3 regions of the Thiorhodococcus fuscus genome follow, and region 3 is predicted to be linked to each of the others. Evidence: predicted binding sites of a transcription regulator. Region 3 holds the regulator's gene; each other region holds the start of a gene.
What was found. The regulator sigma-54, encoded in region 3, starts transcription at its own class of promoters, with help from an activator protein. The targets are predictions, from matches to a motif close to TGGCANGNTNCNTGCTT.
Positions count from the first base shown of each region.

Region 1 (6,270 bases), on a different contig from region 3:
GCAACTGACCGGCCAGCAGGCTGTGCAGGGTGTCGTAACCCAGCCCCATCACCTCCGGAACCAGCATTCCGCACAGTCCAGCGGTCAACCCGGCGAGAACGATTCGCCAGAAATAGGGGAACCGCTTGCCGAATCGCGCACAGCTCTGCAACGCCTGGATGTAGGCGGCGGACAGTGCGCCCGCAGCCAGCCCCAGCACCGCCACCGGCAGCAGATCGGAGAGCGAGGTCAACAGAAAGGGATGCACCTGAAAGACGGGCGCACTGCCGAACACGGCGACCGACACTGCGTTGGCGCTGACTGCGGCCAGGATGATGGGGATGAAACCGGCGATGCTGTATTCCAGCGCCAGCACCTCGAGCGCGAAGATGACGCCGGCCAGCGGTGTGTTGAACGAAGCCGCGATCCCGGCGGCCGTGCCGCAGGCGGCCATGTTGCGGATACTGTTGTTGGGCAGGGCGAGCCCCTGTCCGATCAGACTGCCGCTGGCCGCGCCCAGATAGACGTGCGGTCCTTCGCGCCCGACCGAGTGGCCGCTGACGATCGCGATCGCCGCCCCGACGAACTGGAGCACCAGCCCGCGCGCGGTGAGATGACCCTGGTGATATTCCATGCGCTCCATGACGCGCGCCACGCCGAGCACCGGGATCCCCTGGGCGAAGCGAACGAAGATCACTCCGATGGCCAGCGCCCCGACCAGGGGCAGCAGTAGCCGCATCCAGAGCGACAACGCCTCGTAGTTCTCGCCATGCAGCGGCAGCATGACCGCCTGGAACCCTTCGACCGAGAGCCGGAAACCGACGATCAGAACCCCGGTCGCCAATCCCGCAATCAGCCCCAGCAGGGCATGCCAGAGGAGCGCATCCGGCCGCGAGAGACGCAGCCGAAGCGCCTCCAGATCCAGGCGCGGCCGATGGCGGAGAAATCTGCGAAACAGCATGGCGCGCCATCTTGCGGACCAAACGGGCACTTGGCAACCACCCCCGGCCCACTCAAACACCCACGACGCCCGCATTCACCGCCGCGCCAACCGGCGAAGGACACCTCAGATTGCGCTCGCACCCCGTCCGAATGACGGGCGTGACGTGCGTCGAAACACTGCAGCGGCGGTCAGCAACCGTCCGGCAGACCGCGCAGGCGATCGGTCTCCTCGATCAGCGCGTCGAGGATCGCCGCATCCCAGGCCAGGTGTCCGGCGTCTGCGAGCAGGCGCAGCCGTGAACCGGGAACGGCGCGATGGAGCGACCAGGCGCCCTCCGGGGGACAGACCAGGTCGCGCTGCCCCTGCACCATGACCAGCGGACAATCCGGGAGCTGCCGGGCACGCATCAGGATCTCGTCCTCGGCCAGAAAATAACGATGGAACGCATAGTGGATCTCGATCCGGGCCTTCGCCAGTGCGGCGGTGTCCGGTTCCCCAGTCGCCGGTTCCCCAGTCGCAGGGACATCCCGGTCCGAGAGCCACGAGGGAATCGCGCTCAGCAGACGCTCGCCCCAGACCGTCCAGGCACGCGCCGCAGCGGCCGCCATCCTCGGATCCTCGCCGTTCACGCGCCCCTGATAGCGCTCGATCAGCCGCTCCCAATCCGTCTCTCCGACGCAGTCGCAAAGGGACTGCCAGTCGTCGGGAAAGAAGCGCGCGGCACCCGACTCGCCGAAGAACCAGGCCAGATCGCGACGACGCGCCAGAAAGACCCCGCGCAGTACGAGTGCGGACAGCCGCTCCGGATGGGTCTGCGCATAGACCACCGCCAAGGTCGCGCCCCAGGAACCGCCGAACAGGACCCAGCGATCGATACCCAACGCACGCCGCACCAACTCCAGATCGGCGATCAGATCGGAGGTTCGATTGGCGACGAGCCCTCCGAGCGGAACGGATCGTCCGCAGCCGCGCTGATCGATGAGCACGATTCGATAGTGCTCGGGATCGAAGAGGCGCCGATGCTCGGGCGAACACCCCGAGCCGGGACCTCCATGCAGAAAGACGAGCGGTCGGCCGTCTGGCCGACCGCACTCCTCGACATAGAGCAGATGACCGCCACCGACCGCCAGATGATGCGTCCGAAAGGGCTCGATCGGAGGATAGAGTGAAGGCATCGAACCACCTCGCCTGAGTTGTGACCGAGGAATGGGTTGTGACAGAAGTCCCTCTCGATGATTCCCTGAAACGGTTCACGGAATCGAGGAGCGCGTCTGTAACGGGCGGACTGTCCCTCGCCTGACACATGACGGGCAGCTCAGGTACAGAAAATCGCAAGCGCGTCGCCCCTTTAAACGCTCGCAACCCAACAGCGCCCCGTCCCATCAGAAACCGCGTCGGCGAACACGCAGGTTCGCCGCAACGGCAGCTCGGCCACCCTACTGCCGGAGCGGCGCGGCAGACCCAAACAAGTCCAGTCACCTGACGTCTCCACGCCCTGCATCTCCCCCCGCAGACGCCGCGAACACAGTATCGGCGCCTCACGCCGGCATGTGGCACCCACTGGCATAGGGTTTGCTGATGGGGGTTGCCAGCATTTGCGAAATCGAGGCGACAACAGAGCGCAGAAGCAGAACTCAGGCAACGTCGCGTGCTGGCGGACATCCCTCCGGCACACCGAGTGAGTCCGCTTCATGAGCTGCGGGGCAAGCAGGCAACGAGCATGACGTGCCTGTTCCTCGGGCTCATCTTCATAGTCCATCGAGGAGGTTCCGAGAACGATGCCAACCCCAAAGAACTCATTGCTGATCGCCTGCGCATCCGCCGCGCTCGCCTTCAGCGCTAACAGCTTTTCGAACGAAGAGCTCTTGGAACTGCAGCAGGACCCGAATCTCTGGGTCATGCAGAACGGCGACTACGCCAGCACCCGATACAGCGAACTCGATCAGATCAACGCCGACAACGTCAAGAATCTGCGTGTCGCCTGGACCTTCTCGACCGGGGTGCTGCGCGGTCACGAGGGCGGTCCGCTGGTGATCGGGGATGTCATGTACATCCACACCCCCTTCCCCAACAAGGTGTTCGCACTCGACCTCAACAACGAAGGGAAGGTGATCTGGAAATACGAGCCGCGCCAGGACACCAGCGTCATCCCGGTGATGTGTTGCGACACGGTCAACCGTGGCGTGGCCTACGGGGACGGCAAGATCTTCCTCTACCAGGCCGACACCACACTGGTCGCGCTCGATGCCAAGACCGGCGAGAAGATCTGGTCGGTGGTCAACGGCGATCCCTCCAAGGGAGGCACCGGCACCTCGGCCCCCATGGTGGTCAAGGACAAGGTCTATGTCGGCATCAGTGGCGGCGAATTCGGCGTGCGCGGCTATCTGACCGCCTACGACACCAAGACCGGCGAGCAGGTCTGGCGCGCCTATTCGATGGGTCCTGACGCAGACACCCTGATCGACCCCGAACAGACCACCCATCTCGGCAAACCGGTCGGCAAGGACTCGGGCATCTCCACCTGGGAAGGCGATCAGTGGAAGATCGGCGGCGGCACCACCTGGGGCTGGTATTCCTACGATCCCGAGCTGAACCTCATCTATTACGGCACGGGTAACCCGAGCACCTGGAACCCCTCGCAGCGTCCAGGCGACAACCGCTGGTCCATGACTATCTTCGCGCGCGACGCCGACACGGGCGTCGCCAAATGGCTGTTCCAGATGACCCCGCACGACGAATGGGACTACGACGGCGTCAACGAGATGATCCTGGTCGACCTCCCCTTCCCCGGCTCGGCTGCGGGCTCGGCCGCACAGACGACGACGGCAACGGCGGACACGACGGAGGCCAAACCTGACGCGGGCTTCAAATGGCGCTCGCTCATCCCAGGCAAGCCGGCGGCTGCCGATTCGACCGTGGCACAGCCTGCAGCGGCCGAGGAACCCGCAAGCAATGTCCGCAAGCTCCTGGTCCACATGGACCGCAACGGCTTCGGCTACACGCTCGACCGCGTCACGGGCGAGCTGCTGGTCGCGGAGAAGTTCGACCCCGCCGTGAACTGGGCGACCCATATCGACATGGAAACCGGACGTCCGCAGGTCGTCTCCAAGTATTCCACCGACCAGAACGGCGAGGACGTCAACACCACCGGCGTCTGTCCCGCCGCCCTCGGCACCAAGGATCAGCAGCCCTCTTCCTTCTCGCCACGCACCGGACTCTTCTACGTGCCGACCAATCACGTCTGCATGGACTACGAGCCCTTCCAGATCTCCTACGCAGCCGGCCAACCCTACGTCGGCGCTACGGTCAGCATGTATCCGGCGCCGGGCGGCACCAATCTGGGCAACTTCATCGCCTGGGACGCGCAGGAGGGCAAGATCGTCTGGTCCATCCCGGAGCAGTTCTCGGTGTGGAGCGGCGCGCTCGCGACGGCCGGAGACGTGGTCTTCTACGGCACCCTGGAGGGTTACCTCAAGGCGGTCGACGCCAAGACGGGCAAGGAGCTGTACCGCTTCAAGACGCCCTCCGGGATCATCGGCAACGTCAACACCTACACCCACAAGGGTAAGCAGTACATCGCCGTTCTATCGGGTCTCGGCGGCTGGGCCGGCATCGGCATGGCGGCGGGTCTGACCGAACCGAACGCCGGTCTCGGCGCGGTCGGCGCCTACGCCTCGCTCAGCGACTACTCGCAGTTGGGCGGACAGTTGACCGTCTTCGAACTGCCCGACTGATCCCGACCGGGCACGCGGACACCCCGGGTCCGCGTGCCCCATCGCAACGCCCACCGAACACGAGAGACGCCATGCTCAACAGCAAGCCACTCGGTCCGCACCTGCTCGCGACCACCCTGCTGATCGGAACCGCCCTGCCCGGATTCGCCGCCACCGCAGCGGACGACTACCTCAGTTTCAAGTTCTCGCCCGAGACCCCCTATTATTTTGAGAACGGCAAGGTCGACTTCGGCACCTACAACGGATTCCGCCGTTATCACTCGGAGTGCCACGTCTGTCATGGCCCGGCGGGACTGGGCAGCTCCTACGCCCCCGCGCTGATGAAATCGATGCAGGTCCTGACCTTCAACCAGTTCGTCGACGTGGTCATCCACGGACGCACCGGACTCGACGAACGCGTCATGCCCTCCTTCGCCTCGAACATGAACGTGCTGCCCTACATCAGCGACATCTACGCCTATCTCAAGGCGCGCGCCGACGGGGTCATCGGCACGGCCAGACCGGATAAATTCCCCAAGGTTACGAAAAATGCCCAAGCCGCGACGAACTAAAGGGGCGCTGATCGCCCTCTGTCTCCTGACGTTCGGCGGCAGCGGCGCGGCCCTGGCGGAACAGGGCCATGAGGCGCGCAGCGGTCGCTACCTGACCGTCTGCGCGGATCCCAATAGCCTGCCCTTCTCCAACGACCGAGGCGAGGGCTTCGAGAACCGGATTGCCGAGCTGATCGCTCAGGATCTCGGGCGTCCCATCCACTATCGCTGGTGGCCGCAGACCATCGGATTCGTCCGCAACACGCTGCGCACCCGACTCTGCGACCTGATCACCGGGATCAGCTCGGTCAGCGAACTGGTACAGAACACCAATCCCTATTACCGATCGGTCTACAGCCTCGTCTACCGTGCCGATTCGAACCTGAAGCTCAAGACCCTCACGGCGGGAGACCCGACCCTGTCCGGTCTGCGGATCGGCGTGGTAGCCGGCACGCCACCGGTCACGCTGCTGACCCGTTTCGGCCTGCTCGACCACATCCACTCCTACGAGCGCACGGTCGACACCCGTCTCTATGCCCCGGCCCGCGACGCCGTGCGGGACGTGGCTCGGGGCGAGACGGATCTCGCCATCATCTGGGGTCCCATCGCCGGCTATTACGCCGAGCGCCAGGAGACTCCGCTGACCCTGATGCCACTGCCGGCCCAGATCGACGGCGTCCCCATGGCCTTCAACGTCTCCATGGGCATCCGGCATCGCGAAACGACCTGGAAGCACCAGCTCAACCAGACGCTCGACCATCTGCAACCCCAGATCCAGGAGATTCTGCTGAGCTATGGCGTACCGCTTTTGGACCAATCCGACCGTCCGATCCAGGCCGACTGAGTCATGCGCCGAGCACCGAAACGCATGGGCCTCGGGCTCTGTGCACTGCTGCTGACCGCAACGACCTTGGCCGATCCAGGCGGCCAGGACAATCCGAGCACCCAGGAGCTCTTCGACGCGGACGGATACCGCATCGCCCGATTCCAGGCCCCGGTTCCCGAGACACCACCCGGCGCCACGCGGCTCACCACGGAAGCGGCCGCGCGGATGCTCTCGACCGGCCAGGCGGTTGCGATCGAC
Region 1 covers NZ_JBHUHX010000062.1:53,643-59,912, reverse strand. The annotation lists gene ACFSJC_RS19470 (chloride channel protein) at 1-940, opposite strand, end outside; gene pip (prolyl aminopeptidase) at 1,111-2,097, opposite strand; gene ACFSJC_RS19460 (methanol/ethanol family PQQ-dependent dehydrogenase) at 2,701-4,656, shown strand; gene ACFSJC_RS19455 (cytochrome c family protein) at 4,728-5,207, shown strand; gene ACFSJC_RS19450 (substrate-binding domain-containing protein) at 5,185-6,030, shown strand; gene ACFSJC_RS19445 (PQQ-dependent catabolism-associated CXXCW motif protein) at 6,034-6,270, shown strand, end outside.
Region 1: a site for sigma-54 is predicted at 2,484-2,500, ahead of ACFSJC_RS19460 (methanol/ethanol family PQQ-dependent dehydrogenase). Genes of this name have one in related genera too.

Region 2 (6,270 bases), on a different contig from region 3:
CTCAGGACGGCGGGACGAACAGAGGGTGCGGGAGGATTCAATGAAGAGAGTTCGGTCGTGGAAGGGGTCGACACTGGCGACGGATCGGACAGAGGAATAAGCTGAGATCAATCTACAGAGCGCCCGCAAAAATGCAAGCTGGACGCGCGCACGATTCGCGATTGTTCACCGACCCGCCAAACGCCCCTTCGCCGAGACCCTGACCGCCATGACCACAGAGGCCCCACCGCTCACCCGCATGCTCGCCGAACTCGTCGGCACGCTCTCGGTGAGCAGCGTCACACCGGATTTCGATCACAGCAACCGACCGCTGATCGATCTGCTCGCCACCTGGCTGGAATCGGCCGGATTCCGAGTCGAGATCCTTCCCATACCCGGCCACCCGGACAAATTCAATCTTCTCGGCACCATGGGCACCGGACCCGGCGGACTGGTGCTGTCCGGACACACGGACACCGTCCCCTTCGACGCACCGCTCTGGACCCATGATCCGCTCAAGCTGACCGAGGCGGACGGACGCTATTACGGGCTCGGCATCACCGACATGAAGTCCTTCTTCGCCCTCGCCCTGGAGGCGGCACGGGGACTGTCGGCGCACGATCTGGACCGACCGCTGATGATCCTGGCCACGGCGGACGAGGAGTCGGCCATGTACGGTGCGCGCGCACTGGTGGACGCAGGACGTCCGCTCGGTCGCTATGCGGTCATCGGCGAACCCACCGGGCTGCGTCCGGTGCGTCTGCACAAGGGCGTCATGGGCGAGGCGGTGCGCCTGATCGGACGCAGCGGGCACGCCAGCGATCCGGGTCTGGGCAACAATGCGCTGGAGGGCATGCACGAGGTGCTCGGTGCGGTCCTGACCTGGCGCGACGCCTTGCAACGCGAGCACCATCACCCAGCCTTCAAGGTGCCCTACCCGACCATCAATCTGGGCCACATCCACGGCGGCGACAATCCGAACCGCATCTGCGGCGAATGCGAACTGCATCTCGACCTGCGGGTGCTGCCCGGACTGGATCCAGCCGATCTGCGCGCCGAGCTGGCGCGACGGGTCGCCCAGGTCGGAGAGCGACGTGGACTCCAATGGTCGGTCGCTCCACTGTTCGAGGCCATCCCGCCTGCCGAAACCCCGGCCGACTCGACCATCGTGCGCGTCTGCGAGGAACTCACCGGGCACGCAGCCGAATCGGTCAGCTTCGGCACCGAGGCGCCCTTCCTCAACCAGCTCGGGATGGAGACCCTGGTGCTCGGCCCCGGCGACATCGCCCAGGCCCACCAGCCGGACGAATATCTGGCGCTTGAGCGCGTCGATCCCATGCTCGGCATCCTGCGCTCACTGATTCAGCGACTCTGTCTACGCCCGAACTGAAACCGCGCGCGACCGAACCGCAAGCATGGCGACCCGTCGTACAGGCATCGCCCACACAGTCAACGCATCAGGAGGATGCCGATGTCCATCATCTATGTCGATCTGATCGACGCCTGTCACATGAAATGCCCCACCTGCGTCCGGGGCACCCGGTTGCTGCCGAACAGCTCGCGCCGAATCCCGATGGCCCAGTTCGAGCGCATCGTCGAGAAGGCCAAGAGCGAGGACTACGAAAACGTCGGTCTCTACAACTGGACCGAACCCTTCCTCAACGCCCGGATCGCCGACTACATCCGGGTGGTCAAATCGCTCGGACTCAATTGCGAGGTCTCGACCACACTCTCCTTTCGCGGACGCACCGCGCTGATCGAGGAGTCGCTGAGGGCCGGGCTGAACAAGCTGATCGTCTCGGTCTCCGGCTTTACCCAGGAGATCCACCAGATCAACCACCGAGGCGGCGATCTCGCCATGGTGAAGGCCAACCTGGAGCACATATCCCAGCTCATGGCCCAAGAGCCGATCAAGACCCAGATCGTGCTGCGCTTCCTGCGCTTCGATCACAACCGGGAACAGGAATCCTTGGTCGCAGACTATGCGCACTGGCTGGGATTCGCCTTCGAACCGCTCCAAGGCGTCGGAACGGTGGAAAACCCTGTCAGCAACTACGCCCATCAGGAAAGCTTCCTGGAGCGGCTGCGGGACTATTCGCCAGCCAGGCTCCAGATGCACGACGGCGAGGTCTGCCCTTTGATCATGGATACGGTCGCGGTGGACGCCAACGGCATGGTCTCGCTCTGCTGCGCCAACCCCAACTACCCGGCGCTCGAAATCGGCCCCTATCTCGATCTCACCCGCGAGGAAATCCTCACCCGACGCTACGCGCACCCGCTGTGCCCAAGCTGCACCTTCCCGCGACGGGAGGCGACTCCGGCGGATCGCAAACGCCTGCTGCAGGCACTGGGCGTCCGGTTGAAGGCGCCCCAGGAAACAGAATCTCCCGAAGCATCCCCAGAAGACAGATCGGACATCTCGACCGATTTCGGGACGAATGGCATGCTAGAGGACATCAAGGTGCGTCTGAAGCGCTGGCTCGCGTTCAGCTAGAGGGCGCCGATCACAACCGATCGAATAGGTCATCCAATGCGCTGGGAAGACGGTCGCCGTAGCGACAACATCGAGGACCGCCGGGACGAGGGGTTCAGCGGCCAACCCACGGGTTTCGGACCACGGCTCGGCATTCGCGGCGGGGTCGGCGGCATCCTGGTGGTAGTGGTCCTGCTCCTGCTCGGCGTCGATCCCAGCCAGTTGCTGTCGCAGCTCGACCGGCTGCCCATCGACACCACGCCGAGCAGTCATCAGACGACACCCCATGCCAATGGCCACCCGGCCGGTCAGGACCAACTCGCCGACTTCGTCTCGGTCGTGCTGGCCGACACCGAGGACACCTGGACCACAGTCTTCCGCGAGCACGGTAAAGGCTACAGCGATCCACACCTGGTCCTCTTCAGCGGCGCGACCCGCTCGGCCTGCGGACTCGGACAGGCGGCCATGGGGCCCTTCTATTGTCCGGCCGATCGCAAGGTCTATATCGACCTCTCCTTCTACGACGACCTGCGCGAACGCTTCGGCGCGCCGGGCGATTTCGCCCAGGCCTATGTCATCGCCCACGAGGTCGGCCATCACGTCCAGAACCTGCTCGGCATCTCGACCAAGGTGCATAACGCCCAGCAGAAGGCCAGCCGAACCCAGGCCAACGCGCTCTCCGTCCGGCTGGAGCTCCAGGCCGACTGTTTCGCCGGTCTCTGGGCGCACCGCGCCCATGTCTCGCGCGACATCCTGGAGCCCGGCGACCTCGAAGAGGGACTCCGGGCCGCCTCCGCCATCGGCGACGACCGGCTCCAGCGCCAGTCGCAGGGCCGAGTCACACCCGACAGCTTCACCCACGGCAGCTCGGCGCAGCGCGTGCGCTGGTTCAAGCGCGGATTCCAGGACGGCGACATCGGGGCCTGCGACACCTTCTCCGCCAAGCAGCTTTGAATGAGATCACGACGGCACATCCATACCTCCGTAGCCCGACGCGAGGAGAATGACCGCTGGAGACCAACCTTGGTGCAACAATCCTCGACACCTCGCACATAAAGAGTGCAAGGGCATGGCGCTCAGCACCAATCCGGGGCCTAAAACATCCTAAGAACGTCAAGAATCCAGGCGCGGGGACAGGAGAGCGAGCACCAGATGAAGATGGCATAACCTCTGCTTAAGGCATCGTCGAACGTACGCTCGAATCCACTGAGTCCACCCCATCAGGAGATATGCGTCCATGTCGAAAAGCAGGCTTCGCGTCTCGGCCACAGCACTGGCTGCCGCACTCTCGATCGGCCTCTCGTCGGTCGCCTCGGCCGCCGACACCATCAAGGTCGGCATCCTCCATTCGCTCTCGGGCACCATGGCGATCAGCGAAACCACGCTGAAGGACACCATGCTGATGCTCATCGACGAGCAGAACAAGAAGGGCGGGCTGCTCGGCAAGAAGCTCGAACCCGTGGTGGTGGATCCCGCCTCCAACTGGCCGCTGTTCGCCGAGAAGGCGCGCGAACTGCTGGAGAAGGACAAGGTCGCGGCGGTCTTCGGCTGCTGGACCTCGGTCTCGCGCAAGTCGGTGCTGCCGGTGTTCGAGGAGCTGAACGGCCTGCTCTTCTATCCAGTGCAGTACGAGGGCGAGGAATCCTCCAAGAACGTCTTCTACACCGGCGCCGCGCCCAACCAGCAGGCGATCCCGGCGGTCGACTATCTGATGAACGACCTGGGCGTGGAACGCTGGGTGCTGGCGGGCACGGACTACGTCTATCCGCGCACCACCAACAAGATCCTGGAGGCCTATCTCAAGGCCAAAGGCGTCGCGGACGACGACATCATGATCAACTACACGCCCTTCGGTCATTCCGACTGGCAGAGCATCGTCTCGGACATCAAGAAGTTCGGCTCCACCGGCAAGAAGACCGCCGTGGTCTCGACCATCAACGGCGACGCCAACGTGCCTTTCTACAAGGAGCTGGGCAACCAGGGCATCTCCTCCGAGGACATCCCGGTGGTGGCCTTCTCGGTGGGCGAAGAGGAACTTTCGGGCATCGACACCAAGCCGCTGGTCGGCCATCTCGCGGCCTGGAACTACTTCATGAGCGTCGATACGCCCGAGAACGAGGCCTTCATCGACACCTGGCACGACTTCATCAAGGACGACAAGCGCGTCACCAACGACCCCATGGAGGCCCATTACATCGGCTTCAATCTGTGGGTGAAGGCGGTCGAGAAGGCCGGCAGCACCGATCCCGACAAGGTCGCCGCAGCCATCATCGGACAGGAAACCCCCAACCTGACCGGCGGCAAGGCGGTGATGCTCAAGAACCACCACATCACAAAGCCGGTGCTGATCGGCGAGATCCAGGACGACGGCCAGTTCGCCGTGGTCTGGGAGACCGAGAAAGAGGTTCCCGGCGACGCCTGGTCCGACTATCTGCCTGGCAGCAAGGACATCATCGCCGACTGGACGCCGCCGATCTCCTGCGGCAACTACAACACCGTCACCAAGACCTGCTCCGGTCAGAACTACTGATTCGAGCGTCCCACCGATCCTGATCTGAACGGTCAGGATCGGCGATTTAGCAAGTCACGGGTCGCGCCTTCATGCAATTGGCGTGTCCCTGGGTGGGCTGGCGTCGGTTCTCCGCCCGGCGCCCAGCTCCTCAAAAATCCCCGTACCCAAACGCATTCATGAACCGCGCCCCTCGACTCGGGACGCCGTTCGAGGGTCCGCCATGCCAGTCAGATGTCTCAGCCGCGCCGGTCTGCGAGCCAGGCTGATCGCCGCCTTTCTGCTGATCGCATCGATGCCGAGCGCCTTCGCCGATCCGGGCGACTTCCAACGGGGCGCGGCGCTGATCGCCGAGAACAGCTTCGCCAGCCTCGAAGAAGGCGTGGCGCTGGTTGCCGCGAGCGGAGACCCCAAGGCGCGCCAACTGCTGCTGGCGCTACAGGGAAGCGATCTCTATCTGCTCAAATCCGATCGAACGCTGGTGATCGCGGCCAAAGGAACGGATGGCTACGACCTCACCGACCCGCTGACCGGCGAGCCGGCCGGAACCGCCGCCTCCAAGCGCGAACTCAAGCGCATCCGCATCAATAACCGACTGCGCTCCCAGCTGAGCGCGGCCATCGCCGGTCTCGACCTCTCGCATCAGGATCCCGCCATCCGACTGTCCGGCGTCAACGAGATGCTCGCCAACCTGGACGACGACGGACTCAAGCTGCTGCGCGAGCGTATCCAGGTCGAGACGGACACCGAGGTGCGCGAGGCGATGACCACGGCGATCGCACTGGGCGATCTGGACAGCACGGATCCCGAGGTGCGACTGCGGTCGCTCGACGTCCTGCAAGGCAACCTGCATCCAGCGGTACGCGGCGCCATCCGGCGGTTGATCGAGACCGACGCCGACCCCGAGGTCCTCAAGAGCGCACAGCGGGTCAAGGACAGCATCGAGTTCAAACTCGAACTCTACAGCCTGGCCGAAACGCTCTTCTTCGGTCTGAGCCTGGGCTCGGTGCTGGTGCTGGCGGCGATCGGGCTGGCCATCACCTTCGGCGTCATGGGGGTCATCAACATGGCCCACGGCGAGCTCATCATGCTCGGCGCCTATACCACCTATCTCGTCCAGCAACTGATGCCGGGGCACATCGGGCTCGCGCTCCTGCTGGCGATTCCGGCGGCCTTCATGGTCTCGGGCGCGGTCGGCATCCTCATCGAGCGCGGCGTCATCCGCTTCCTCTACGGCCGACCGCTGGAGACCCTGCTCGCGACCTTCGGCATCAGCCTCATCCTGCAGCAGCTGGTGCGCACCCTCATC
Region 2 covers NZ_JBHUHX010000047.1:39,871-46,140, forward strand. The annotation lists gene ACFSJC_RS15395 (peptidase C39 family protein) at 1-74, opposite strand, end outside; gene argE (acetylornithine deacetylase) at 209-1,369, shown strand; gene ACFSJC_RS15405 (radical SAM protein) at 1,451-2,473, shown strand; gene ypfJ (KPN_02809 family neutral zinc metallopeptidase) at 2,510-3,406, shown strand; gene urtA (urea ABC transporter substrate-binding protein) at 3,690-4,982, shown strand; gene urtB (urea ABC transporter permease subunit UrtB) at 5,185-6,270, shown strand, end outside.
Region 2: a site for sigma-54 is predicted at 3,612-3,628, ahead of urtA (urea ABC transporter substrate-binding protein). Genes of this name have one in related genera too.

Region 3 (6,270 bases):
TCCAGGAGCCTGTTGGCCACGTTGCACGGGGTGGAGCCGAAGAGGTCGCTCAGGATGAGTACACCGTCGCCCTCGTCGAGCCGATCCAGACTGTGCAGGCATTCCTCGATCAGGTCCTCGCGCGGCGTGTCGTTGACGACCTCGACACCCTCGACCCCGGCTGGGACGGTGCCGAGTATCTCGCCTGCGATCCGCAGCAGATCCCGGGCGAGCGGGCTGTGTGTGATGAGTAGGACTCCGACGCTCACGCCAGTTCTCGATGCCGGACGATGACGCTGTGCCCGAGCCGCTCGAAATGGCGTCTCAGTTGCTCCGTCATGTAGACCGAGCGATGCTGCCCTCCGGTGCAACCGATGGCGATGGTGAGATAGCTGCGGCCGTCGGTTTCGAAATGGGGAATCCAGCGCTCGAAGAAGGTGAGGATGTCATCGCGCATGTCTCGGGTCTCGGTGTGCTCTTCCAGGAACGCCTCGATCAGCGGATCCAGCCCGGTCAGCGGCTTGAGCTCGGGTTGCCAATGAGGGTTGGGAAGGCAGCGCACGTCGAAGACGAAGTCGACGTCCTGCGGGACCCCGTGCTTGAAGCCGAACGACTGAAGCAGAATCGATGCCTTGGGCGAGGCGTTGCCCATCGCCCAGCCGCGAACCCGGTCGCGAAGTTCGTGGATGTTGGTCTGGGTCGTGTCGATCTGGACATCGGCGCAGTCTCGAATCGGTTTGAGCAGCTCGCGCTCCAACTGGATGGCCTCGCTCAAGGGGCGCTCGCCGCGCGTCAGCGGGTGCTTGCGGCGTGTCTCGCTGAAGCGCTTGATGAGGGTCTCCGTCTGCGTCTCCAGAAAGAGCACATGGCAGTCGATGCCTTGCTCCAATGCCGTCGTCACCAGCTGGGGGAGCTGGATCAGCGCCTCCCTGTTGGTTCGGGCATCGATCCCGACGGCCGTGTTGGTGAAGGCGGTATCCAGCGTGTTGTGGAGCCCCAGCGCCAAATCCTTTAGCAGGAAGAGCGGCAGGTTGTCGATGCAGTAATACCCCAGATCCTCGAGCGTGTGGAGCGCGACGCTCTTTCCGGAGCCTGACAGGCCGCTGAGAATGATGAGTTTCATCGCATGTCTTCGCGTCGGGTGTCGTTGATGTGAGACATCGAATATGAGGCGTCGCTGTCCAGCGAACTCAGCGTCGGAGTGTCGGTGGATCGGGTCGGTCGATGCTGATCGCTCTGGCCTGGCGGTCGATGAAATCCACTCCGGCGTCATAGCCCCGGATCCGTAGGATCTGGTGGCGCACCGCCGCTTCGACCAGGATGGCCAGATTGCGGCCGGGGGCGACCGGCATCAGGATCTTGGGGACGGCGACGCCCAGGATGTTCATGGCCGTGAGGCTTCCGCTGAGCCGATCGATGCATTCGAGCTGCTGGTGGTCCAGCGGCTGCAGGTCGATGATGAGGTTGAGCGTTTTGTCGCGCAGCACCGCGCCCTCGCCGAACATGGCCCGGATGTTGAGAATGCCGAGTCCTCGGACCTCAAGGAAGTCTCGGAGTGTCTCCGGGCAGGTCCCTTCCAGTACCTCGGGCGCGATGCGGGCGAACCGGGGCGCGTCGTCGGCGATGATGCGGTGACCGCGCGTGATGAGCTCCAGCGCCAGTTCGCTCTTGCCCACCGCTGGATTGCCCACCAGCAGCACGCCCATGCCCAGCACCTCGATGAAGACGCCGTGAACGGTCTCGCGTTCGGCCAAGGCGTGGGTCAGGAAATAGCGTAGATGGTTGATCAGATCCTGATCCCCGAGCGACGAGCTGAGAAGCGGGGTCTGGGTGCGCTCGGCGACCTCTCGCAGGGCGGCATCCGGCTCGATGTCATCGGAGAAGATCACCGCTGCGGGACGGTCGGCGAAGAGCTTTTCGATGGTTTCGGTAAAGGCGGTGCTTCCCAGTTCGGTCAGATAGATCTGCTCGGGGTGGCCGATCACCTGCAGTCGGTTGGGGTGGATGCAGTTGAGCGATCCGATCAGAGACTGGCTCCCGTGCGCAGGTGTTTCGCCGCGCAGCGGGCGTGGCTCCTTGGGCTCGGGTGTGAGCCAACCGAGCTTGAGTTGCGGCGCCGTCTGAGCGATCAGGAATTGCAGGCTGTCGATCATTGCTGGCGTCTCGCCGGGCGGTCTATCGTGCGTTCAGGACGCTCAGGAGTCGGGCAGCGGAGTCGGCTTCGCGCAGTTGCGCTCGGATCTCGGGGTCGCTGAAGAGGCTGGCCAGATGGGCGAGCAGGTGGAGATGCTCCTCGTTCGCCGCCTCCGGGACGAGCAGGGCGAAGGCCAGGTCGACGGACTCGCCGTCTGCGGCATCGTAATCGATCCCTTGCTTGATCTGGACGAAGGCGCCGATGACGTCGGATACCTCCTTCAGGCGCGCGTGAGGCAGCGCGATCCCGTGACCGAGCCCGGTACTGCCGAGACGCTCGCGTTCGAGCAGGCGCTCGAAGACGGTTTCGGTCTGTAGTCGCGGGTGATCGGTCGCCAGGAGTTCGGCCAGTGTTTCGAGCAGACGCTTCTTGCTGGAGATCTCAAGGCCGCATCCGATGCGGGATTCGCTGATCAGATCGGGGCTGAACATGGGGTCAACTCCTGTCAGGCACCGGCGCGTTTCACGGCGATCATGTCGCTTGGCGATGGTTGCCAGAGGCATCGCGGACAAGTGATTCTGGTCATGAGTCGTGGTTTCCTCGAAATCGGCCCGATGACGGGTGCATGGGATGACGGGTGCATCATATGTGCTCAGTCGCCATCGTCTCAATGAAAAACACCTCGAACGGCCTTCCTTGTGTCCGTTCGAGGTGTCGCGCGCCTCAGCGAGTCGGCGCAGCGGTCAGATCGATGCGTATCGGGATCTTAGGCGCTTTCGGTCAACGTTCATGCGACGACCTGGCGTGACGTCCGTCTTCGGTGTCGGGCGAGGGCGGGGCGGCGCTTGGCCATGCTCCCGCCGGCCCTCTTAGAGGACGAACGCCCATTCGGCGTCATTCGGTATGAACGTTTCCGGCCATCGCCTCATTCCTCCTCGGCGGCGGCGATCGGTGCACCAGGTCGGTGGCTGTTCTTCTTCTCCTTGTAGCGGATCACTTGTCGATCGAGCTTGTCGATGAGCCCGTCGATGGCTGCGTACATGTCTTCATGGGCGGAGTCGGCAAATACCTTGCCTCCATTGATATGGAGCGTCGCCTCCGCCTTTTGGGTGAGCTTTTCAACGCTGAGGACGACGTGGGCGTTGATGACGTGGTCGAAGTGTCGTTCGAGACGTTCGAATTTGCTGTCGACATAACCCTTCAGCGCTTCGGTTACGTCGATGTGGTGACCCGTCAGGTTAATCTGCATCATTTGACTCCTTAGGTTCAAACAGCCTGCTCATGCTAGGCGTTTGCGCTCGTTCGAGGGTGGGATACCCATTGCCTCGCGATATTTGGCGACTGTTCGGCGTGCGACCTTGATGCCCTGATCAGCGAGTTCCTGTGCGATTTTGCTGTCGCTCAAGGGCTTTCTGGCGGATTCCCCCGAGATCAGCTTGCGAATCAGGGCGCGGATCGCCGTGGATGAACACTCGCCGCCAGAAGCGGTGTTGACGTGCGATGAAAAGAAATACTTGAACTCGAATGTGCCTCGCGGTGTATGCATGTACTTCTGGGTGGTGACCCGGGATACGGTGGATTCGTGCAGTTCGAGCGCCTCGGCGATGTCGCGCAGAACCATCGGGCGCATGCCCTCGTCGCCGAGTTCGAAGAAGTCCTGTTGCATCTCCACGATCTTGGATCCCACGCGCAGAACCGTGTCGTTGCGGCTGGCCAGGCTCTTGATGAACCATCGTGCCTCCTGCAGATGGCTCTTGAGCGTGGTGCTGTCCGCGCTTTGATCCGAGCGCCTGATCAGTCGCGCGTAATCCGCGTTCACTCTCAGTTTCGGCGTCGACTCCGGATTGAGTTCGACGTGCCAGCGACCCTCCCCTTTACGGACGAAGATGTCGGGGACAACGTACTCCGGCGGCGCCTCTTCGATCAAGGTCCCCGGCTTCGGATTGAGTTGGCGGATGAGCGCGACCGCCTCCGCGATGCGCTCCTCCGGTTCCTTCAGCAGGCGGGCGAGCGCGCCGAGGTCCCTTCTGGGCAAATGCTCGAAACCCTCAGCGCAGACCCGAAGGGCCAGGTTGCGTGCAGGAACCTGGTCGGGCAACTGACGCAGCTGGATGATCAGGCATTCCTGGATGCTGCGTGCGCCGATGCCTGGCGGGTCGAGCGATTGGACGCGGTGGATCAGCGTCTCGACCTCCTCGACGCTGATATCCGGGTTGTCGATGGCGGCGAGCAGCTCATCGACGTCCGCGCGCAGATAGCCGGCCTGATCGATCGAGTCGATGACCGTCTGAGCGATCATGAAGTCGCGCTCGTTCAGACGGCTCAGATTCAGCTGCCAGGCGAGATGATCCTGCAGGCTTTGTGGGCGGCTCTGCTGGGCGAACGGATCGAAATCGGAGCTGTCGTCGCTGCCGTGCGAGGTCGGCGGCAGATAGCTGTCGAAGACGTCGGTCCACTGGGTGTCGACCGGCAGATCGTCCGGCATCTCGTTCGACTCGGCGCGGATCTCGCGATCCACGGCCAAGTCCTGCTCGCCGCGCTGGGGTTCCGCCTCGACCTGGCTCTGGTCGAGCCGCACGTCGCTCTGCTCACTGGCCGCGAAACGTTCGTTCTCATCGCCCTCTTCGAGCATGAGATTGGTTTCGAGTGCCTCTTGGATCTCCTTCTGGAGCTCGAGCGTCGAGAGTTGCAGCAGCTTGATCGCCTGCTGCAACTGGGGCGTCATGGTGAGGTGTTGGCTGAGGCGAAGCTGGATGGATTGCTTCATCGATCGCGTACGCGCCTTGAGGTGAACCGCTTGAGGTCTAAAGCAATAAGAGTGCCTGTTGCCATTCTAGCCCATTTCGGCGAAAAGAGCCGCCAGTCGCCGGAGGTTGGTTTGCGGCTTTGTTTTGTAAGACATTTCTGTCTTTCACTCGCCAGATATGGGGCGGGCGGTGCAGAACGCCATCCAGTCCATGATGGACCGGCGCTGGCGGCTGACGGCGTGAGGCTGGTGGCTATATGTCGGCTCATGGATGCTTCGTGAGGTCGCCGTTCACATCGAGAAGTCGGCGCCGAGATAGACGTCTCGAACCTGCTGGTTGGCGAGCAACTCGCGCGGCTGGCCCGAGGCGATTACGTTTCCATTACTGATGATGTAGCCTCGATCGCAGATATCGAGTGTCTCGCGGACATTGTGGTCCGTGATGAGGACGCCGATGCGCCGGTCCCGCAGATGGGAGACGATGGCCTTGATGTCGCCCACGGCGATGGGGTCGACGCCCGCAAAGGGTTCGTCGAGCAGCATGACGACCGGATCCACCGCGAGCGCGCGGGCGATTTCGAGCCGTCTCCGTTCTCCGCCCGAAAGGCTCAGGGCGAGCGAATCGCCGACATGCGCGATGCCCAGCTCTTCGAGCAGTCGCTCGCAGCGCTCCTCGCGCTCGGCGCGCTTGAGATCGCGTCGGGTCTCCAGGATGGCCAGGATGTTCTCGCGTGCCGATAGTTTGCGGAAGACCGAGGGCTCTTGCGCCAGATAGCTGAGTCCGGCGCGTGCGCGCGCATGCATCGGCATGCGGGTGATGTCGCGGTCGTTCAGCGAGATCCGGCCCTGGTCGGCCGTGATGAGCCCGACGATCAGGTAAAAGCAGGTCGTCTTGCCGGCACCGTTGGGTCCCAGCAGGCCGACGACCTCTCCTGGTTCGACCTCGACCGAGACGTCTTGCAGCACCTGCCGCCGACGGTAGTGTTTCTTCAGGTGTTCGGCGCGCAGTGCGGTCAAACGGGCCTCCTCATCGCAGGTGCCTTATTGCTTTTCGGGGGTGATGGTGATCTTGACCCGTCCCGAGCCTCCAGCGCGGAATTGGGCGTGGGCGCGATCGTAGATGATGCGCTCGCTGGTCAGTCGGTCCTCTCCCTGGATCAGCACGCCATCGCCGATCAGGACGAGCTCGTCCTTGTCGGCGTTGTATTCGATCCGTTTGGCGAATGCGTGCACCTCGCTCTGGTCGCCGTCGAGACGCTGTTTGTAGCGTGCCGGCTTGCCCAGCGCGATGATGAACTTGGGTTGGCGGTCCTCGCGATGGTAGACGGTCACATGGTCGGCCAGGAGCTGCATGCTGCCCTGGTCGACCTGGACGTTGCCGACATAGACGCTGGTGTTGTCGCTTTCGCGG
Region 3 covers NZ_JBHUHX010000015.1:12,281-18,550, reverse strand. The annotation lists gene ACFSJC_RS06675 (PTS sugar transporter subunit IIA) at 1-248, opposite strand, end outside; gene rapZ (RNase adapter RapZ) at 245-1,102, opposite strand; gene hprK (HPr(Ser) kinase/phosphatase) at 1,170-2,132, opposite strand; gene ACFSJC_RS06660 (PTS sugar transporter subunit IIA) at 2,155-2,604, opposite strand; gene hpf (ribosome hibernation-promoting factor, HPF/YfiA family) at 3,039-3,362, opposite strand; gene ACFSJC_RS06650 (RNA polymerase factor sigma-54) at 3,393-4,880, opposite strand; gene lptB (LPS export ABC transporter ATP-binding protein) at 5,151-5,876, opposite strand; gene lptA (lipopolysaccharide transport periplasmic protein LptA) at 5,901-6,270, opposite strand, start outside.